Regions from separate parts of the Morganella sp. BCCO 40_0007 genome, predicted to be linked through region 1. Evidence: predicted binding sites of a transcription regulator. Region 1 holds the regulator's gene; each other region holds the start of a gene.
The links. Region 1 encodes PurR, which represses purine synthesis genes. Its sites were predicted from a motif close to CANGCAAACGTTTGCNTG; they were not measured.

Region 1 (6,244 bases):
TATGACAAAACTTGTTAAGATAATTCGCAGAATAATAACAGTAATCCATCTGTGATGAGGTTACTGACTCAACCTTAACAAGGAGAATGCAATGTCGTTTGAATTACCTGCACTGCCTTATGCAAAAAATGCATTAGAGCCACATATTTCTGAAGAAACACTGGAATACCACTACGGTAAACACCACAACACCTATGTGGTTAATCTGAATAACCTGATCAAAGGCACCGCATTTGAAGGTAAGTCACTGGAAGAGATTATCAAAACCTCTGATGCCGGTATCTTCAATAATGCCGCCCAGGTCTGGAACCACACGTTCTACTGGCATTGCCTGGCACCAAATGCCGGTGGCGAGCCGACCGGTAAAATCGCTGACGCTATTAACAGCACATTCGGTTCATTTGCTGAATTTAAACAGCAGTTTACCGATGCCGCAGTGAAAAACTTCGGTGCCGGCTGGACATGGCTGGTGAAAAAAGCAGACGGCAGCCTGGCTATCGTGAATACTTCTAACGCGGCAACCCCGGTCAGCGGTAACGATAAACCAATCTTAACCGTCGATGTCTGGGAACATGCTTATTATATCGACTACCGTAATGCCCGTCCTAAATACCTGGAAAACTTCTGGGCATTAGTGAACTGGAAATTTGCGGAAGAAAACCTGGCGTAATCCGGGAACAAAAGACTGTTATTCAAAAACAGTTATTCAAAAACTGTTGATTAAAAACAGTCGATCAAAAAAGGGCGGAATTTTCCGCCCTTTTGTACTGTATGGGGTATATCAGAAAAGCATTATTGAAAACAGTACGATCATAACCAGTGCTGCAACCGCTGTTGACAAACCATATTTCAGATCTGTATCCATTCTTATCTCCAAAATAGCTGCTTAGTGACCAATGATGACTACCTGACATCCTGAATCATCAAAATAATTAAAACGGATGGTCTGACCGGAAAACCCGAATAGCTGACCATATCAATAACCATAGCACAGGTAATATTTTTTACTTTTGACCCGGATCAGACAACAATGCCTGTTTTTACAGAAATTTTTCTATTGTTACTGCATAATGGCACTATAATAGCAATCGATTAACCGAATAATAAAATACAGACCGGCAGGTCAGGAGTTGTTTTCATCATGGCAACGATTAAAGATGTGGCTAAGCGCTCGGGCGTCTCCACCACAACCGTCTCCCATGTCATTAATAATACCCGTTTCGTTGCGGAAGAAACGAAGGCGGCTGTCTGGGCTGCAATCAAAGAACTGCACTATTCACCGAGCGCCGTGGCGCGCAGTCTGAAAGTCAATAACACCAAATCCATTGGTCTGCTGGCCACCTCCAGTGAAGCCCCGTATTTCGCGGAAGTGATTGAGGCGGTGGAAAACAGCTGCTACAGCAAAGGTTATACCCTGGTGCTGTGCAACTCACATAATAATCCTGACAAGCAGAAAGCCTATCTGGCGATGCTGGCACAAAAGCGTGTCGATGGTCTGCTGGTCATGTGTTCGGAGTACCCGGATAAGCTTATTACCATGCTGGAAGGCTACCGCAATATTCCGATGGTGGTGATGGACTGGGGCAAAGCGCGCGGGGATTTCACCGATGCGATTATCGATAACGCCCTGCACGGCGGTTATCTCGCCGGACGTTACCTGATTGAACGCGGTCACCGCGATATCGCGGTCATTCCGGGGCCGCTTGAGCGGAACACCGGCGGCAACCGTCTGGAAGGATTCAGTAAGGCAATGAAAGAAGCCGGAATTACTGTGCGTGATGAATGGGTTGTCCAGGGTGATTTCGAACCGGATTCCGGCTACCGGGCGATGACACAAATTTTGTCCGGTAAACAGCGGCCGACCGCGGTATTCTGCGGTGGTGATGCCATGGCCATGGGCGCAATTTGTGCCGCCGATGAACTGGGACTGCGTGTACCGCAGGATATTTCTGTGATCGGGTATGACAATATCCGCAACGCCCGCTACTTCACACCTGCCCTGACGACCATCCATCAGCCGAAAGAGCGTCTGGGACAGATGGCGCTGACCATGCTGCTCGACCGTATCGTCAACAAACGCGAAGACGCGCAGACCATTGAGGTGCATCCGCGTCTGGTCGAACGCCGCTCCGTGGCGGATGGTCCGTTTATCGACTACCGCCGCTGACGATCATCTCAGCCATTCGGCATTGAGTGTTTCGCTGTCGCCGAGATAATCAAGCAGCCAGCTCAGTGCCGGTGAAGTATCCTTATCCACCCAGGTGATGCAGCACGGGCTGTCCGGCAGCGGCTGTTCAATCTTCAGCGCGGTCAGCCGGCCTTGCGCAATAAGCGGATCTGCACGGTGTGCGGGCATCATCGCTGCACACAGACCGGCTTCCACACAGGCAATCCCGCGATCCCAGTCCGGTACCACCAGACGGCGCTGATTATCCAGTGCCCACGTGTCGCGTTTCGGCAGGGAACGCGAGGTATCTTCCAGACATAAACTCGGGTACGGCACCATCTCCTCATTGGTCAGAACATGACCGGCAGAGGCCAGCGGATGTGCCGGACTGACCACCGCACGCCACGGCAAAAAGCCCATATCCCGGAAGTTGTAACGTTCGCCGATAGGGGATGCGCGTGTCGCACCGATAGCCACATCCACCCGTCTGTCCACCAGCGCATCCCACACACCGTTAAACACCTCCGGATAAATATACAATTCGATATCCGGAAAATGATGATAAAAATCCAGCAGAAGTCGCGTTATCCGTTCCGGTTTTACGATACAGTCAACAGCGATACTGAACTGTCCGCGCCAGCCGTTGGCAATCATCTGGCACTGGTGACGTGTGGATTTCATTTTTTTGATGACATCACGCGCTTCTTTGACAAACAGCACACCGGCAGGTGTCAGTTCAACATCCCGGTGACGCCGTTCAAACAGCGGAACCGCCAGCCACTCTTCCAGCTGGCGCACACTGTAACTGATAGCGGAAGGCACCCGGTGCAGTTCCTCTGCCGCCGCACTGAAACTGCCGGTCCGTGCCACCGCATCCACCACATCCAGTGTATATTCTGACCACATAATCCTTCCTTTCAAAAAATTTCACAGCAATGTGCAAATAATAACGTTTTACAAAGAAAAACTCGAATAGTTAAAATAACAACTCACGCATTACACTTATTTAACATTCAGGTATTTTTCTGTGACAGTCAACACATCGCCTTCCCGCGGCTTTCTCTTTTATCTCGCCGGGCTCAGCATGCTGGGTTACCTCGCGATTGATATGTATCTGCCTGCATTCGGTATGATGCAGGAATCTCTGAACTCCACTGCCAGCGCTATCAGCGCCAGTCTGAGTATTTTCCTGGTCGGCTTTGCCATCGGCCAGCTGTTATGGGGACCGCTCTCCGATAAAATCGGTCGTAAACCGGTTCTGCTGATGGGTCTCGGGCTGTTTGCCCTGAGCTGTCTGGCAATGATCTGGGTAACCACCCCGGCACAATTATTATTACTCCGCTTTGTACAGGCCGTGAGTGTCTGCTCTGCGGCGGTCACCTGGCAGGCGCTGGTTATCGACCGTTATGATGATCACCGCGCACAGCGTGTTTTTGCCGCGATTATGCCGCTGGTGGCACTTTCTCCGGCGCTGGCACCGTTACTCGGCGCGTGGCTGCTCAATCACGGCGGCTGGCACGAAATTTTCCTCGTGCTCGGCGGCATCACGCTGCTGGTGCTGATCCCGACTCTGATGCTGAAAGAAAAACATCACATCACGCCGGATACTGCCAAAACAGAAAAACAGAAAATCTCATTTTTCCGTCTGCTGAAATCGCCGGTATACAGCGGTAACGTACTGATTTACGCCGCATGCAGTGCCGGTTTCTTTGCCTGGCTGACCGGCTCACCGTTTATCCTGCGCGATATGGGTTATAACCCGAATGATATCGGCCTGAGCTATATCCCGCAGACCATCGCCTTTATGGTCGGCGGCTACGGTTGCCGTGCCCTGCTGTCACGGATTAACGGTAAAACACTGCTGCCGTTCCTGCTGGCCGGTTATGCCGTCAGCATGGTGGGTCTGTATGCCATGGCAAAATTCAGTAACCCGTCACTGGTGGCGATTCTGATCCCATTCTGCTTTATGGCAGCAATGAACGGTGCGTCTTACCCGATTGCGGTATCCAACGCCCTGGCGGTTTACCCGGAACACAGCGGTAAAGCGGCGGCATTACAGAATGCGATTCAGCTCGGTTTATGCTCCGCGATCAGTTTCCTGGTCTCTGCGCTGATGCACGAACCACTGCTCTCCACCACCGCTGTGATGGCTGCAACCGTGGTGCTGACTATCGGCGGTTATATTATCCAGCGCCGCTCTTCACGTACTTCCGTGACTATTGCGGAACAAAATCAATAGATTGACGCAGTGATTAAGAATATTCCTAATTAAAGGCCGTACTCATGTACGGCCTTTTTTGCCATTGAATTTTAATCTCAGGCTCCTATACTTTTCAGACAATTCGTTCTGAATCCGGATTTTGAGCTTTGTTTTTGTCTTAACGATTACGTTAATACGCAGACTGTCACCCGATGACGGCCAATCACACCGGTTCTGTTGTTCCCGCGCAAAACGTCATAAATAAAGCACTCAGAATCCCGCTTTGATAAAAATTGGAGATAATATGAGTTCTGATTGTGTCGAAAATCAAAAAACGCCCGCCGATTCCTGGCAGCGGATTGCCTCCGATCTTTTAGACGAAGCCGGCATTGAAGTTAATGGCTCCCGCCCTTTCGATATTCAGGTACATAACAACCAGTTCTTTAAACGGGTATTACAACAAGGCTCGATGGGACTGGGTGAAAGTTATATGGACGGCTGGTGGGACTGTGAGCGGTTAGATGTTTTCTTTCAGCGGGTATTGCGTGCCGGGCTGGAAAATAAACTGCCGCAGAATATCAACGATATTATAAAAATCGCCATGGCCCGTATGCGTAACCTGCAAACCAAAAAACGGGCGCGGATTGTCGGTGAAGAGCATTATGATCTGGGTAATGACCTGTTTGAGCTGATGCTCGACCCTTATATGCAGTACTCCTGCGGTTACTGGAAAGGTCTCAGTGATGATCCCGCCAATCTGGCGCAGGCGCAGGAGCAGAAACTGCATCTCATCTGTGAAAAATTACAGCTGAAACCGGGTATGCAACTGCTGGATATCGGCTGCGGCTGGGGCGGACTCGCCGCATATGCCGCGAAACATTTTGACGTGTCCGTGACCGGTGTGACGATTTCCGCCGAACAGCAGAAATATGCGCAGGCACGCTGTGCGGATCTTAATGTTAATATTATCCTGGAAGATTACCGCGATCTGCATGAGCAGTATGACAGAATTGTCTCTGTCGGGATGTTTGAGCACGTCGGTCCGAAAAACTACGCCACCTATTTTGATGTGGTCCGGCGTAACCTGAAACCGGACGGATTATTTTTACTGCATACCATCGGTTCAAACCGTAATAAAGTGAATGTCGATGCCTGGATTGGTAAATATATTTTCCCGAACGGCTGTCTGCCGTCAATTCAGAATATCGGCGACAGCAGTGAAAATAAACTGGTGATGGAAGACTGGCACAATTTCGGAGCGGACTATGACCGGACACTGATGGCGTGGTATTCCCGTTTTCAGGCTGCCTGGCCGTCACTGGAAAGTAATTACACCCCGCGCTTTAAACGGATGTTCACTTATTATCTCAATGCCTGTGCCGGTGCATTCCGTGCCCGTGATATCCAGCTGTGGCAGATATTATGGAGCCCGCAGGGCTGTGAGGGCGGATTACGCGTTCCGCGCTGATTTCGTACCTTCCATAAACAATCCATAATAAATAATCCGGTCTGACAAAAATCAGCACCGGATTTTTTTATCTGAATCACATCAGATTTGCGGTTTTTCAGTTTCTGCCGCCGGGATCAGACTTTCCTGCAATTGCTGCATTTTCTGCGCCAGTACCCGCTCGGTGGTATCGACAATAGCCTGCGTTTGCGGATCAAGCTCAATATTCACTTTATCACCCAGCCGTTTTTTGCCCAGCGTGGTACGCTCACGGGTTTCCGGGATCAGATGCACACAGAAACGGTTATTGACCACATCACCGATAGTCAGACTGATGCCGTCGATACCGACAAACCCTTTGTGCAGAATATATTTCATCAGTGATTTATCTTCGATGCGCAGCCAGATCTGATAATTATTTTCAGAGACA
Region 2 (6,244 bases), on a different contig from region 1:
TTGCGGTGCAGAATGCCGTTATTCTGAGCGATAGCCAGTTCATCATCCGGTTTGGCAAAGTGATCCATCCCGATAAACTGATAGCCGCTGCCGGTCAGGCTTTCAATCGTCTGCTGTAAAATCGTCAGTTTCTGCTCTGCGGACGGCAGGTCTTCATCTTTGATTTTCCGCTGGGCGGCAAACAGGTTCGGCAGATGAGCATAGTTAAAGACACTCAGGCGATCCGGTGACAGCTCCGCCACCCGTTTCAGGGTAAACGCAAAGCTCTCCGGGGTCTGTTTCGGCAGGCCGTATATCAGGTCGATACTGACGGATTCAAACCCGGTTTCACGGGCACGCTCCACCAGGGCAAAAATCGTGGCTTCATCCTGCTCGCGGTTGACCAGGCGCTGTACTTCTTTATTGAAATCCTGCACACCCATACTCAGGCGGTTAAATCCTTCCGCCCGCAGATGGTCGATAACATCCAGTTCTATTTCACGCGGGTCGATTTCAATAGAAAGCTCGGCATCCGCCGCAAAATCAAAATGCTGACGCAACATACCGGTCAGACGGCTGATCTGCGCTTTATCGAGATAGGTCGGCGTGCCACCGCCCCAGTGCATCTGATGCACTTCGCGCCCGGCAAATAACGGGGCACGGGCGGCGATCTCTTTCTCCAGCACAGCCAGATATTCATCCGCCTTATGCTTCTGCCGGGTGACTAATTTATTACAGCCGCAGAAATAGCATAATTTATGGCAGAACGGGATATGCACATATAACGACAACGGGCGCTGCGGATAGCGGTGTGCCGAGGCGATAAAATCACTGTCACTGTACTGCTGATTAAATTCCAGTGCAGTCGGATACGACGTGTATCGCGGACCGGAATAGTTATATTTCCGGATCAATGCCAGATCCCAGATGATCGCGTCAGACATGCTCTCCCCTTTGCTCACCTTTGCAGAATTAATATGTTTCCGTTCTCTGACGGTTTAGTGTGCCGCACAGTTTATCGGATCTGCCGCCCGATTAATATGATCACACCACAGACAGACAATCCGGTGTACATCACTTGATCCGGTGACATTACTACAGAGCCGTCAGCATCGCCGCTAATCCGAACAGAACACCGGGCGCATTGGCGACCGCCACCGGCAGATCTTTCACTTTAATGCCGTAAATCACCCAGAGTGTACAGTTAAATGCGGCAGCCAGCGGCTGTAACGGGGATGTTTTATGCCCCGCCAGATTGTCCATTATCTGAGGAATATACGAGACATACATACAGAATGCTGTAAAGGTTGCCACCCAGCCAAGGCAGCGGATAAAGCGGCTGTGATCATGCGGCTGACGTTGTGTATTACTCATTGGAATCTCCCGGAGAACCGTATCAGCATAACTTTGCATTATTCTTCAGAATTATTTATTATTTTCAATAATATATCTGCTCGTGCCGTCACAGAAAAACCGCTCTGATATTGCAGATAACCGCCTTAATGCCGGTATTTAATCCGCTATTAAGGCAGATAACACGGCAAACACGTAGGCTGAATATAAGAAAACCGGCATAACAGTCGCCTGTTACGCCGGTTTTAATGCAGTACCGCCGGTTTCAGCGGAATAACGGAAGATCAGCGCCCTTTCAGCAGTTGCATGATGTCATCGGTTTTCTCTTCATCATCATCTTCATCAAGAGAAATACCGAGTTTTTCCATCAGCGCATCGATACGTTCAAGCATGGTATCGACGTAAGTATTTTCTTCTGCGGTCAGGGTTTCATTGTTCTCAAGACGCTGCAGTAATGCATCGAGACGCTCGTCGTTCTCGAGTTTTACCAGCTCTTCTTCCGGAGACAATCCGGCTTTGAGCGGCTCAGCCGGTTTTTTTACCGCCGGTTTGACAGAGGTTCTGCCTTCAGCAATCAGCGGAACCGGTTTTTTACTGCCGATACGCGGATCAGCAACCGCATTATCCGTACCACGGCCGGTCTTGCGGGCATCATCCTGCTGACGGGCACCGGACGGATTACCGCGGTGCTTTTTCTGCCGTTTACGTTCACGGCCTTCCGCGTTGAGCTCCTCACGGCTTTTTTTGGGTGTCCGTGACCGGGATGGTTTTTTTGAAATAGCGGCCATATACCTTACTCGCTTAAAAATTAACTGATTAATTTGTGTTAACATTTACCACGTAAATGAACAGTACAAAACTATATTCACGGCTTCCGGGTTACCCGCAGCCATGACAGTGATTCGCTGGCGGCTAGTTTACCCTGATTTCCGTCAAAACGATCTATCATTTCGCCTCCGGGTGAATAATGAACACAGCTATTATTTTAACCAAGATATAGAATTATGCACTTTTCACAACAAACGTCACACCGCCCCGTCTGGTTTTGGGTCGCAGCTTATGTCACGCTCTGGATTATTATCAGTTACAGATTCGATCCGACAGTACCGTATGATGCAGTAGAAGCCCTCAACTGGGGAAAAACCGGTGAATGGGGTGCGCCGAAAAACCCGTGGCTGGTCGGCATGCTGATGTATCCGGTCATCGCCTTCCCTGATCTGATTGCCGCCGATTTCTACTGGTATTTCATTCATTTTACCGGCATCGGGATCGGTATGGCCGGCGTGTGGTATCTGACACACCGCCTCACACAGCGTACTGATTTTGCCTGGCTGGCACTGCTGTCACTGAATCTGTCGGGGATCATTAATTTTGATTTAATTCCTTATAATGATAACTATATCCTGGTCACCTTCTGGCCATGGGTGCTGTACTTTTTTGTCCGTGCCGTTTATGACAATCCCGCCTGGTGGATGGGTTTTGCACTGACGTCGGGGCTTGCCACCATGGGCAAATATTCCACCCTGGCGCTGGTCGGTATGGTCTTTCTGTTTACCTTGTTTGTGCCGAAAGCGCGGGAAAGTTACCGCTCGCCCTGGTTTTATGCCGCTATCGCCCTCTGGTTTGCTCTGGTCATTCCGAATGTTATCTGGCTGGTTAACAATGATTTTGCCGCCTTTAAATGGGTCGGTTCACAAATTAAAACCGGTTTAACCCTGAAAACCACCGGTTCACTGTTCACGGTTTTTTATCCGCTGATCATTATTGCCGTCATTATCCGTCTTAAAGGCGGCCGTTTCGGCTGGCCAAAAGAACAGGCAAAACGGCTTATCAATATTATGATTCTGGCACCGCTCGCCGTAATTTATATCTGGTTCACCTTCCATAAAGGCGGACGCATTACCGAGTGGTTACAGCCTTTTGTCCTGCTCAGCATCCCCGCGCTGATCTGCTCGGTGGTAACACCGCCGGTAAAACCGCTGAAAAACGTGATGAACGGGCTGATAGCCTTTGCGGTTATCGTTATCGCAGGCTATGCCACAGTGATGAGTCTCAATATCCGCGATGCCGGACAGAAAAATATCGGGCTGAAAATCTTTACTGCGGAGGCGGAAACCTGGTGGGAGCAGGAAACCGGAAAACCGCTGAAATATACCGGCGGGGAATACCTGCATGAGTGGCTGACCTTTTACGGTAAGCACCAGCCGGAAACTATCCAGCCGTGGATCAATGAGTTTGGCCATACCTACCGGGCAACCAATATTTATAACCTGCATGTCACCCGTGAGGATATCCGCCGGGACGGTGCCCTGCTGATCGGCAAAGCGAACAGCACCTGCGCGGATGAGCCGTTTACCGGCGCGCTGGAAGACTGGCCGGATCTGGTTATCGCGAAGCGGAAACAGGTCGTATATCAGTCACAGCCCGGCGCAAAAGAAGAAGCCGTCTGTCTGGGGATTGTGTATCCCGCCCGCTAAAACAGAGACAAAAAAACCGCGCCGGTATCACCGCGCGGTTTTTTCACATCTGACTGACGGCCTGAATCAGGCGTCCACAAATACCATCTTCAGAATAAACAGCAGTGACACCACCACCACACACAGGTTCAGCTCACGCCAGCGGCCGGTGCCCAGCTTCATGGCGCAGTAAGCGATAAACCCTAATGCAATCCCTTCAGTGATAGAGAAACTGAACGGCATCATCACGGCGGTCACAAACGCCGGAACCGATTCGGTCAGATCATTCCAGTTCACGCGCACCAGGCTGGAAGTCATCAGAACGCCGACATAAATCAGCGCTCCGGCAGTCGCATAAGCAGGAACCATCGCTGCCAGCGGTGAAATAAAGATCGCCGCGAGGAACAGCAGACCGACCACAATGGCGGTCAGACCGGTACGTCCGCCGACAGAAACCCCGGAAGTACTTTCAATAAATGCGGTCACGGAAGATGTCCCCATCGCAGAGCCGGCGACGGAGCTGATACTGTCCACATACAGCGCTTTTTTCATGTTCGGGAAACGGCCTTTCTCATCCGCCAGCCCGGCTTTATCTGTCACACCGATCAGGGTTCCGGAGGAGTCAAACAGGTTCACCAGCATAAACGAGAAGATAATCCCGGCGAGGGATAAATCCAGCGCGCCCATGATATCCACATGACCGACCACAGAAGTAATTCCCGGCGGCACATCAAATATGCCCTTATAGGTGACATCGCCGAGGAAAAGCCCGATGGAGGTGGTCACCACGATTGACACCAGTACAGCCGCGTGGATATTACGCGCAGCCAGAATGGCGATAATAAAGAAGCCCAGTGCGCCCAGCACCACACCGTGATCGGTAAACTTACCGATAGTCACCAGCGTATCCGCGTTCGGCACAATAATACCGGCGTTTTTCAGCCCCATCATGGCGATAAACAGCCCGATACCGCTGGTGATCCCCACCCGCAGGCCCAGCGGGATATGCGCAATCAGCCAGTAACGGATGCGCAGCAGGGTCAGGATAAACAGCCCGACCGCCCCCCAGAAAATCGCGCCCATCGCCACTTCCCAGGAGTAATGCATTGCACCCACCACCACAAAGGCAAAGAAGGCATTCAGCCCCATCGCCGGCGCAACCGCCACCGGCAGGTTAGCAAATAACCCCATCCCGATACTGCCGATGGCCGCAATCAGACAGGTGGTGACAAACACCGCTTTGATATCCATCCCGGCGAACGAGAGGATTTGCGGGTTTACAAAGATGATATACACCATGGTGAGGAACGTGGTCAGCCCGGCAATAATTTCTGTGCGGACAGTTGTGCCGTGTTCCTGTAATTTAAACACGCGCTGGAGCAGGCCCTGATGAGGATCAGTGCCGGAAGTCGGAGTAGTCATGAATAAGGAGTCCCGGAAATTTGTTTTTTTCGGCTTATCCTACCGCATCATTTTCAAAAAGAAAACGTTTGCGTTTCATTGCGGGAAAATCCCGGCCATTAACTGTACCGGGATTGTCACTGATCAAACTTATGATGTACAGGCAGCCGGTTTTTCTGACAACTGTACCGGTTTCTCCCTGCCGCGGCCAAACAGACGGGCGAGCCATGACTGACGGGGCTGCCGCTGCAATGAATAACGGTGCATCAGGGCATTTGCGCCCAGTTCCAGCCCGGAACACATCACAAAATAGATAAAGGCGACAAACAGGAAAATCTCTGTCGGATACACCATACTGCGGTTATTGACCTGAGTCGCAAGAAACGACAGTTCCCCCACACCGACAATATAGGCCAGCGAGGTGTCTTTAATCAGCGCAATCCACTGATTAATAAAGGACGGGATCATCATCCGCAGCGCCTGCGGTAACACGATATGCCACAGCACTTCCCACCGGCTGAAGCCGAGAGACATACCCGCCTGCCACTGCCCTTTACCGATAGCCAGAATACCGGCCTTCACGCCATGAGCGATATAGGCCGAGGTGACCAGCGCCAGCGCACAGACCACCGTGGTGATTTCCGGCACATCCACGCCGAACGCGATTGGCAGCAGGAAATAGACCCAAAATATCAGCATAATGATGGGAATAGCACGGAAAAAACCGAGAAATGCGGCAAACAGGTTCACCCACCAGCCGCGCAGCATCGCCAGCATCACCCCGCCGATAGTCCCCAGCACCACGGAAATGGCCCCCGCAATCAGGCTGATCACCAGCGTCAGTGCCGCACCTTCCAGCGGTCCGTCAGGAAAAGTACCAAACAGCAGATATTCCCAGTTATCACGAATTACAGAAAAATCCATCTTAATACCCCCGTGCCAGAGCCCGCTGTGTCCGCCACTGTCCGAATGCTTCCATCACAGCGATAATGGCGATATAGAGGATCGTCGCGACGCCGAAAGCTTCAAAAGTTTGTAAGGACTGACTTTCTACC
Region 3 (6,244 bases), on a different contig from region 1:
AATTCAGCGGCTGAATAAAAAATAAATGAAAAAAGGCTTGTACAGATTTCATTCTTATGTTTTTTTAAAGTACGAACCGAATTTATTCATACACAATTTACTGTTGAGAGATACCCCGTGAAACCATTCACCCGTCCGCAAAACGTACTACTAACAACCGCGCTATCAGACGCGGTTGTCGTCGTGCGTGTGGTAGTGGTGGTGGTCGTCGGCAGCGCGCCGTAACGGGCTGGGATCAGCAACAGGATCACTAACCCCGCCGGCGTAAACCGAGCGGGGTTTTTTTATGTCAGGCTCCGCGAAACTGAACCGGTTGTTAAGAAAAGGATGATGTTATGGGAGCTTCACAGCAGACTCAGGCAAAAACCCGGATGACGGGGGCGGAATTAATTATCCGCATGTTAGAACAGCACGGGATCACTTCTGTCTCCGGGATTCCGGGCGGGGCGGCTCTGCCGCTGTATGATGCGCTAGGCAAAAGCCGCATCCGCCATATCCTCGCCCGTCACGAACAGGGGGCCGGGTTTATCGCGCAGGGTATTGCCCGCACAACCGGCAAAGCGGCGGTATGTATCTCCTCCAGCGGGCCGGGTGCGACCAATCTGATGACCGCGATTGCGGATGCCAAACTGGATTCGGTTCCGCTGGTTTGTATCACCGCCCAGGTCTCTTCGCCGATGATCGGTACTGATGCCTTCCAGGAAGTGGACACTTACGGCATGTCTATCCCTATCACCAAGCATAATTATCTGGTACGCAACGTTCAGGATCTGCCGGGTATTATTGCGGATGCATTCCGTATTGCGGAATCCGGCCGTCCGGGACCGGTCTGGGTGGATGTGCCGAAAGATGTTCAGGCAGCCATCATTGAGATTGATGAATTGCCGCCAATCATGCCAAAAGATTCGTTACCACTGTTTGATGCCGAAAAAGTCAGCGAAGCGGCCGCCATGATTAATCAGGCGAAGCGCCCGATCCTGTATATCGGCGGAGGTATTGTGGCTTCACAGTCACAGCAGCTGGTGCAGAGTTTTGCCGAACGTGCCGGGTTACCGACCACCATGACCCTGATGGGGTTAGGTACCATTCCGCAGCAGCATCCGCTCTATCTGGGGATGTTAGGGATGCACGGCGCCCGCTATACCAACATGATTTTGCAGGAATCTGATTTGCTGATTGTGATCGGGGCGCGTTTTGACGACCGGGCCATCGGCAAAGCCGAGCAGTTCTGCCCGGATGCCAAAATTATTCATGTGGATATCGACCGTGCGGAGATCAGCAAGATCAAGCAGCCGGATATCGCGATCAACGCGGACGCCGGACAGGTTCTCGCCATGCTGCTGCCGCAGATTGAGGTGAATACGCGTCAGGCGTGGAATGATCATATCACGCAGATCAAGCAGGAATTCCCTCTGGAGCAGATCAACAAGAGCAATCCGTTAAGTCACTTCGGGCTGATCGCTGCGGTGGCGGATGCGGTGGATAACGATGCCATTATCACCACGGATGTCGGTCAGCACCAGATGTGGGTGGCGCAGGCGTATCCGTTATGCCGTCCGCGCCAGTGGCTGACCTCCGGCGGGCTGGGAACCATGGGCTTTGGTTTACCGGCGGCGATTGGTGCCGCACTGGCGGAGCCGTCACGCAAAATTATCTGCTTTACCGGTGACGGCAGTATTATGATGAATATCCAGGAGATGGCGACAGCCGCAGAGCATAATCTGGATATCAAAATTATTCTGATGAATAACCAGGCGCTGGGGATGGTTCACCAGCAGCAGACGCTGATGTTCGATGAGCATATTGTGGCATCTGCCTATCCGTATCAGACTGATTTTGTGACGATTGCCAAAGGTTTCGGATTGCATACCTGTGATCTGAATAAAGAGAGTGATCCGCATGCTGCATTGCAGGCGGCGATTGACCATCCCGGGCCGTGTCTGATCCACGCATTAATCGATGTCAGTGAAAAAGTGTGGCCGATGGTATTGCCGGGTGATGCCAATATCGATATGGTCACAGCCTGATGACAGAGGACAGAATCATGGAAAAAAATAATCAGCCTATCGCTCTGGAACTGGTCGTCCGTAACCACCCCGGTGTTATGACGCACATTTGCGGTCTGTTTGCCCGCCGGGCGTTTAACGTGGACGGTATTCTGTGCCTGCCGCTGCCGGGACAGGATCACAGCCATATCTGGCTGCTGGTGAAATCGGATGATCGACTAAGCCAGATGGTCAGTCAGGTGGAAAAACTGGAAGACGTGCAGGACGTGAAGTACAACGAAGATATCAGTATCTTTGAACAACTGAATAAATACATTCAGTAGAGTGATAAAACCGGGCTGATAAGCCCGGTTTTTTGTCCGGAATTACGGCGATGTCTGGCCGATATGGGAATAAGACATAATCAGCGTACCGCTCAGCTCACCTTCCATGCAGATATAAGAGTGGGGAATATCACAGGAGAACGCATAGAAATCCCCCGTTTCCAGCAGTACTGTCTGATCTTCATTAAAGCGCATCATCAGCGTACCCTGATGGATAAGAATATGTTCATGGGTACCGGTACTGTGCGCGGGACTGTTAATAATCGCACCGCGGATCATCTTCAGGTGCCAGATCTCCGAAATATTCCCCATACCGACACGGAATTTAAAATCTTCCGCATATTCCCCTTTAAAGACTTTATTTTTTTCGTAACGGGGATAACCTTCATTACTGGCGGTAAACAGATCGCCCAGCGGAAAACGCAGTGCAACGGCAATGGCCTCCAGTGTATCGATACGCGGATTGGAATCACCGGATTCCAGTTTGGACAGCGCGGCTTTCGAGATGCCGGAGAGTTTTGAAAGATCATTGAGCGACAGGTTACGCGCCTGGCGCAGCAGTTTGACTTTCTGGCCGATGTGGGCACTGGTTTTAAGCATAATGTAATTGATACCAATGAAATTTGCAGGGAAACCCTGTTAGTATTGCACACTTGTTGTACAACAGTAAGCCGTGATTTTCCGGAAAGACAGGTCTGATAAATGATGTTATCAGATGAAAGCGTCCGGCATGGTGATAATTAACATATGTCATTAAACGGGTGCTCACCATGATCTACACCCTGCCATGGGCAGATTTTTTCATCTGTTTTACCGTGCTCTTCGCCGGTTATCTGGTCTTCGGGATGGTCGGATTCGGATCTGCGCTGATCGCAAGTCCGGTGCTGGCTTTCTTTATTCCGGTTTCGCACATTGTGCCGATGCTGGCACTGATGGATCTGGGCGCGGCGGTGATTAACATTACCCGCGACGGGCGCAAAGCCGATTTTGCCGAGCTGAAATGGATGGTGCCGCTGATGATCGGCGGCAGTCTGATTGGTGCGGCGATTCTGCTGAAAACACATCCTGATTTGCTGGCGGTGCTCCTCGGAGCGTTTATTGTTCTCTATGCGCTTTATTCTCTCTTTATTAAGAAGACGGCACGGCATTATCCGCAGAAATACATTATTCCGTTTGGTATCGGCGGCGGTATTCTGAGTGCGCTGTTCGGGGCGGGCGGGTTTGTGTATGCCATCTATTTTGCCGGGCGGATTGAGGACAGAAACCGGTTCCGTATCACGCAGACCACGCTGATTGGCTTCAGTACATTAACCCGCGTGATTATTTTTCTGATCATGGGCATCTATTGGAACAGCGAAATCGCTATTACTGCGCTGCTGTTTCTGCCTGCGATGGTGGCGGGGATTGTCCTCGGGCGGCATATCACCATGCGTATTCCGAAAGAGGCCTTTTTCCGTTTCCTGAATATGGTGATCCTGCTGGCCGGGCTGACGCTGCTGATCAGTAACCTGGTGCACTGACGGCGGTCAGCGCAGGATTTTTTTAGCGCATTGCCGGGCGCGCAACAGCTCATCACCGGTTTTGCTTTTACGGAAACAGTCGCGGTAGCGGGCGGCATAGGCACGGTATTCTGCCTGTGCGTCCGGCAGCGGCAGTGACAGCAGATGATTAATAAAGGTAAAACTGCCGATCTCCGCATGCTGAAAATCCACCGGATTTTTCCATTCCCCGCCCCAGCGGAGAAAACCGTGGCTGAAAACCAGCGGCAGCACCGTTTCCATTTTTCCGTTACGAATGTTTTCTCTGTTGGTCAGCGCCGTGGCGGATTGCGGCGGGCTGATGGTCACACGGCCGTTTTTATCGCGGAAGCGGTAAGGGTTTTGCTGCGGATTAATATCGATCGCCATGCCGTAAGCGTGTTTTGACCAGGCTTTCTGACTTGCCTGACGACGGCCGTTAAATGCCGACGTATTATTGGCGGCCATGGATGCCTCATCATCACCGCCGAAATCCTCTATCGGCAGCACACTGTGCAGCGGAAATTTCTGCCGGTACAACTCACCGAACAGCGCTTCCGTTTCAGGGGCAATAATATCGGCGACAGTAATGGTGCCGGTGCGGGTTTCACCCTCAAAGGTGATAAACCGGACATCCACATTCACCAGCCGTTCACAGGGCACCGGGTTTTCCGGTGTGATAATGCCAAGTGCGGTCATAGCGCGGCAGGTGTCCGGGCTGAGCGGGGTGATCGCGGCATGTGCCGCCGGTAAAACAGCGCAGAACAGGCTCACGGGGAGGAGATAAGCAGTCAGTTTCATTACAGATTCCGTCATCAGGCACCGGGACGGATGATGATAACCCGTCTGTGCGGCAGATGTGAAAAAATTCCCGGATTTGGCCTTGATTATCAGGATTTTTCCTAAGATAATCGTTTGCCTCAAAAAATCACATCTTTTCTCTGTTGAAAGCCAAACGTTTGCGTCGTGTGTATCCGGTTTTTTTACCCGGAAACCGGCAGATTTTTTCTGAAAACGCAATCGTTTACGTGATGTGACACAAAATTCATTAACACAGGTGATGACATGTCTGCGACACAGCCGCAAAGCGGGTGCAAATTAGACCAATTTTTTAAACTGACTGAGCGCGGAACGACTGTCCGCCGTGAAGTTCTCGCCGGACTGACCACATTCCTGGCGATGGTGTACTCCGTGATTGTTGTGCCGGGTATGCTCGGCCAGGCGGGTTTCCCGCATACGGCAGTTTTTATCGCCACCTGTCTGGTTGCCGGGTTCGGCTCTCTGCTGATGGGGCTGTGGGCGAATCTGCCGATGGCGATCGGCTGTGCGATCTCCCTGACAGCCTTTACGGCATTCAGCATGGTGCTTGGTCAGAATATCCCGATTCCGGTCGTACTGGGCGCGGTCTTCCTGATGGGAGTTCTGTTTACCCTGATCTCCGTAACCGGTATCCGGACATGGATCCTGCGTAATATTCCGATGGGGATTGCACACGGTACCGGTATCGGTATCGGCCTGTTCCTGCTGCTGATCGCCGCCACCAATATCGATCTTGTGATTAAAAACCCGAACGCAGGTATGCCGGTGGTGCTGGGGGATTTCACCTCTTTCCCTGTGATGATTGCACTGGCCGGTCTGGCGGTGATTTTCGGCCTGGAACGTCTGAAAGTCCCGGGTGCGGTACTGCTGGTTATTATTGCGATTTCCGTTATCGGGCTGATTTTTGACCCGAATGTGAAATATCAGGGCTTTTTCAAATTACCATCTCTTGGTGATGACGGACTGTCACTCTTTTTCAGCATGGATATTATGGGCGCACTGAAGCCGCTGGTGTTGCCGACAGTCCTGGCACTGGTGATGACGGCGGTGTTTGATGCGACAGGTACGATCCGCGCGGTTGCCGGTCAGGCAAATCTGCTGGATAAAGATAATCAGATCATTAACGGCGGCAAAGCACTGACAACTGACTCAGTCAGCAGTATTGTGGCCGGTGTTGTCGGCGCGGCACCTGCTGCGGTGTATATCGAATCTGCGGCCGGTGCTGCTGCGGGTGGCCGTACCGGTCTGACCGCGACGGTAGTCGGTGTGCTGTTCCTGCTGATCCTGTTCCTCTCTCCGCTCTCTTATCTGGTTCCGGCCTATGCCACGGCACCGGCACTGATGTATGTCGGCCTGCTGATGCTGAGTAATGTCAGTAAACTGGATTTCGGTGACTTTGTCGGTTCGATGTCCGGTTTACTGTGTGCGGTGTTTATTGTGCTGACCGGTAACATTGTAACCGGGATTATGCTGGGCTTTGCTTCACTGGTTATCGGCCGTATCGCCGGGGGTGAATGGCGTAAGCTGAATATCGGCACTGTTCTTATCGCAGCGGCACTGGTGGCGTTTTATGCTGGCG

Region 2: a site for PurR is predicted at 5,268-5,285, ahead of R5268_RS06215 (NCS2 family permease). Genes of this name have one in related genera too.
Region 3: a site for PurR is predicted at 4,795-4,812, ahead of R5268_RS17875 (NCS2 family permease). Genes of this name have one in related genera too.

The regions. Positions count from the first base shown of each region.
Region 1 is NZ_JAVBIN010000007.1:226,962-233,205, forward strand. Features, by position in the region: gene sodB (superoxide dismutase [Fe]) at 92-670, shown strand; gene R5268_RS19450 (YnhF family membrane protein) at 782-865, opposite strand; gene purR (HTH-type transcriptional repressor PurR) at 1,142-2,167, shown strand; gene punR (DNA-binding transcriptional activator PunR) at 2,171-3,073, opposite strand; gene punC (purine nucleoside transporter PunC) at 3,195-4,406, shown strand; gene cfa (cyclopropane fatty acyl phospholipid synthase) at 4,672-5,835, shown strand; gene R5268_RS10610 (riboflavin synthase) at 5,917-6,244, opposite strand, start outside.
Region 2 is NZ_JAVBIN010000004.1:92,224-98,467, forward strand. Features, by position in the region: gene hemN (oxygen-independent coproporphyrinogen III oxidase) at 1-923, opposite strand, end outside; gene R5268_RS06200 (SemiSWEET family transporter) at 1,075-1,353, opposite strand; gene yihI (Der GTPase-activating protein YihI) at 1,617-2,120, opposite strand; gene R5268_RS06210 (glycosyltransferase family 39 protein) at 2,337-3,809, shown strand; gene R5268_RS06215 (NCS2 family permease) at 3,876-5,210, opposite strand; gene R5268_RS06220 (amino acid ABC transporter permease) at 5,340-6,113, opposite strand; gene R5268_RS06225 (amino acid ABC transporter permease) at 6,115-6,244, opposite strand, start outside.
Region 3 is NZ_JAVBIN010000016.1:39,750-45,993, forward strand. Features, by position in the region: gene ilvB (acetolactate synthase large subunit) at 336-2,027, shown strand; gene ilvN (acetolactate synthase small subunit) at 2,045-2,329, shown strand; gene R5268_RS17860 (XRE family transcriptional regulator) at 2,372-2,929, opposite strand; gene R5268_RS17865 (sulfite exporter TauE/SafE family protein) at 3,100-3,849, shown strand; gene R5268_RS17870 (M15 family metallopeptidase) at 3,856-4,647, opposite strand; gene R5268_RS17875 (NCS2 family permease) at 4,912-6,244, shown strand, end outside.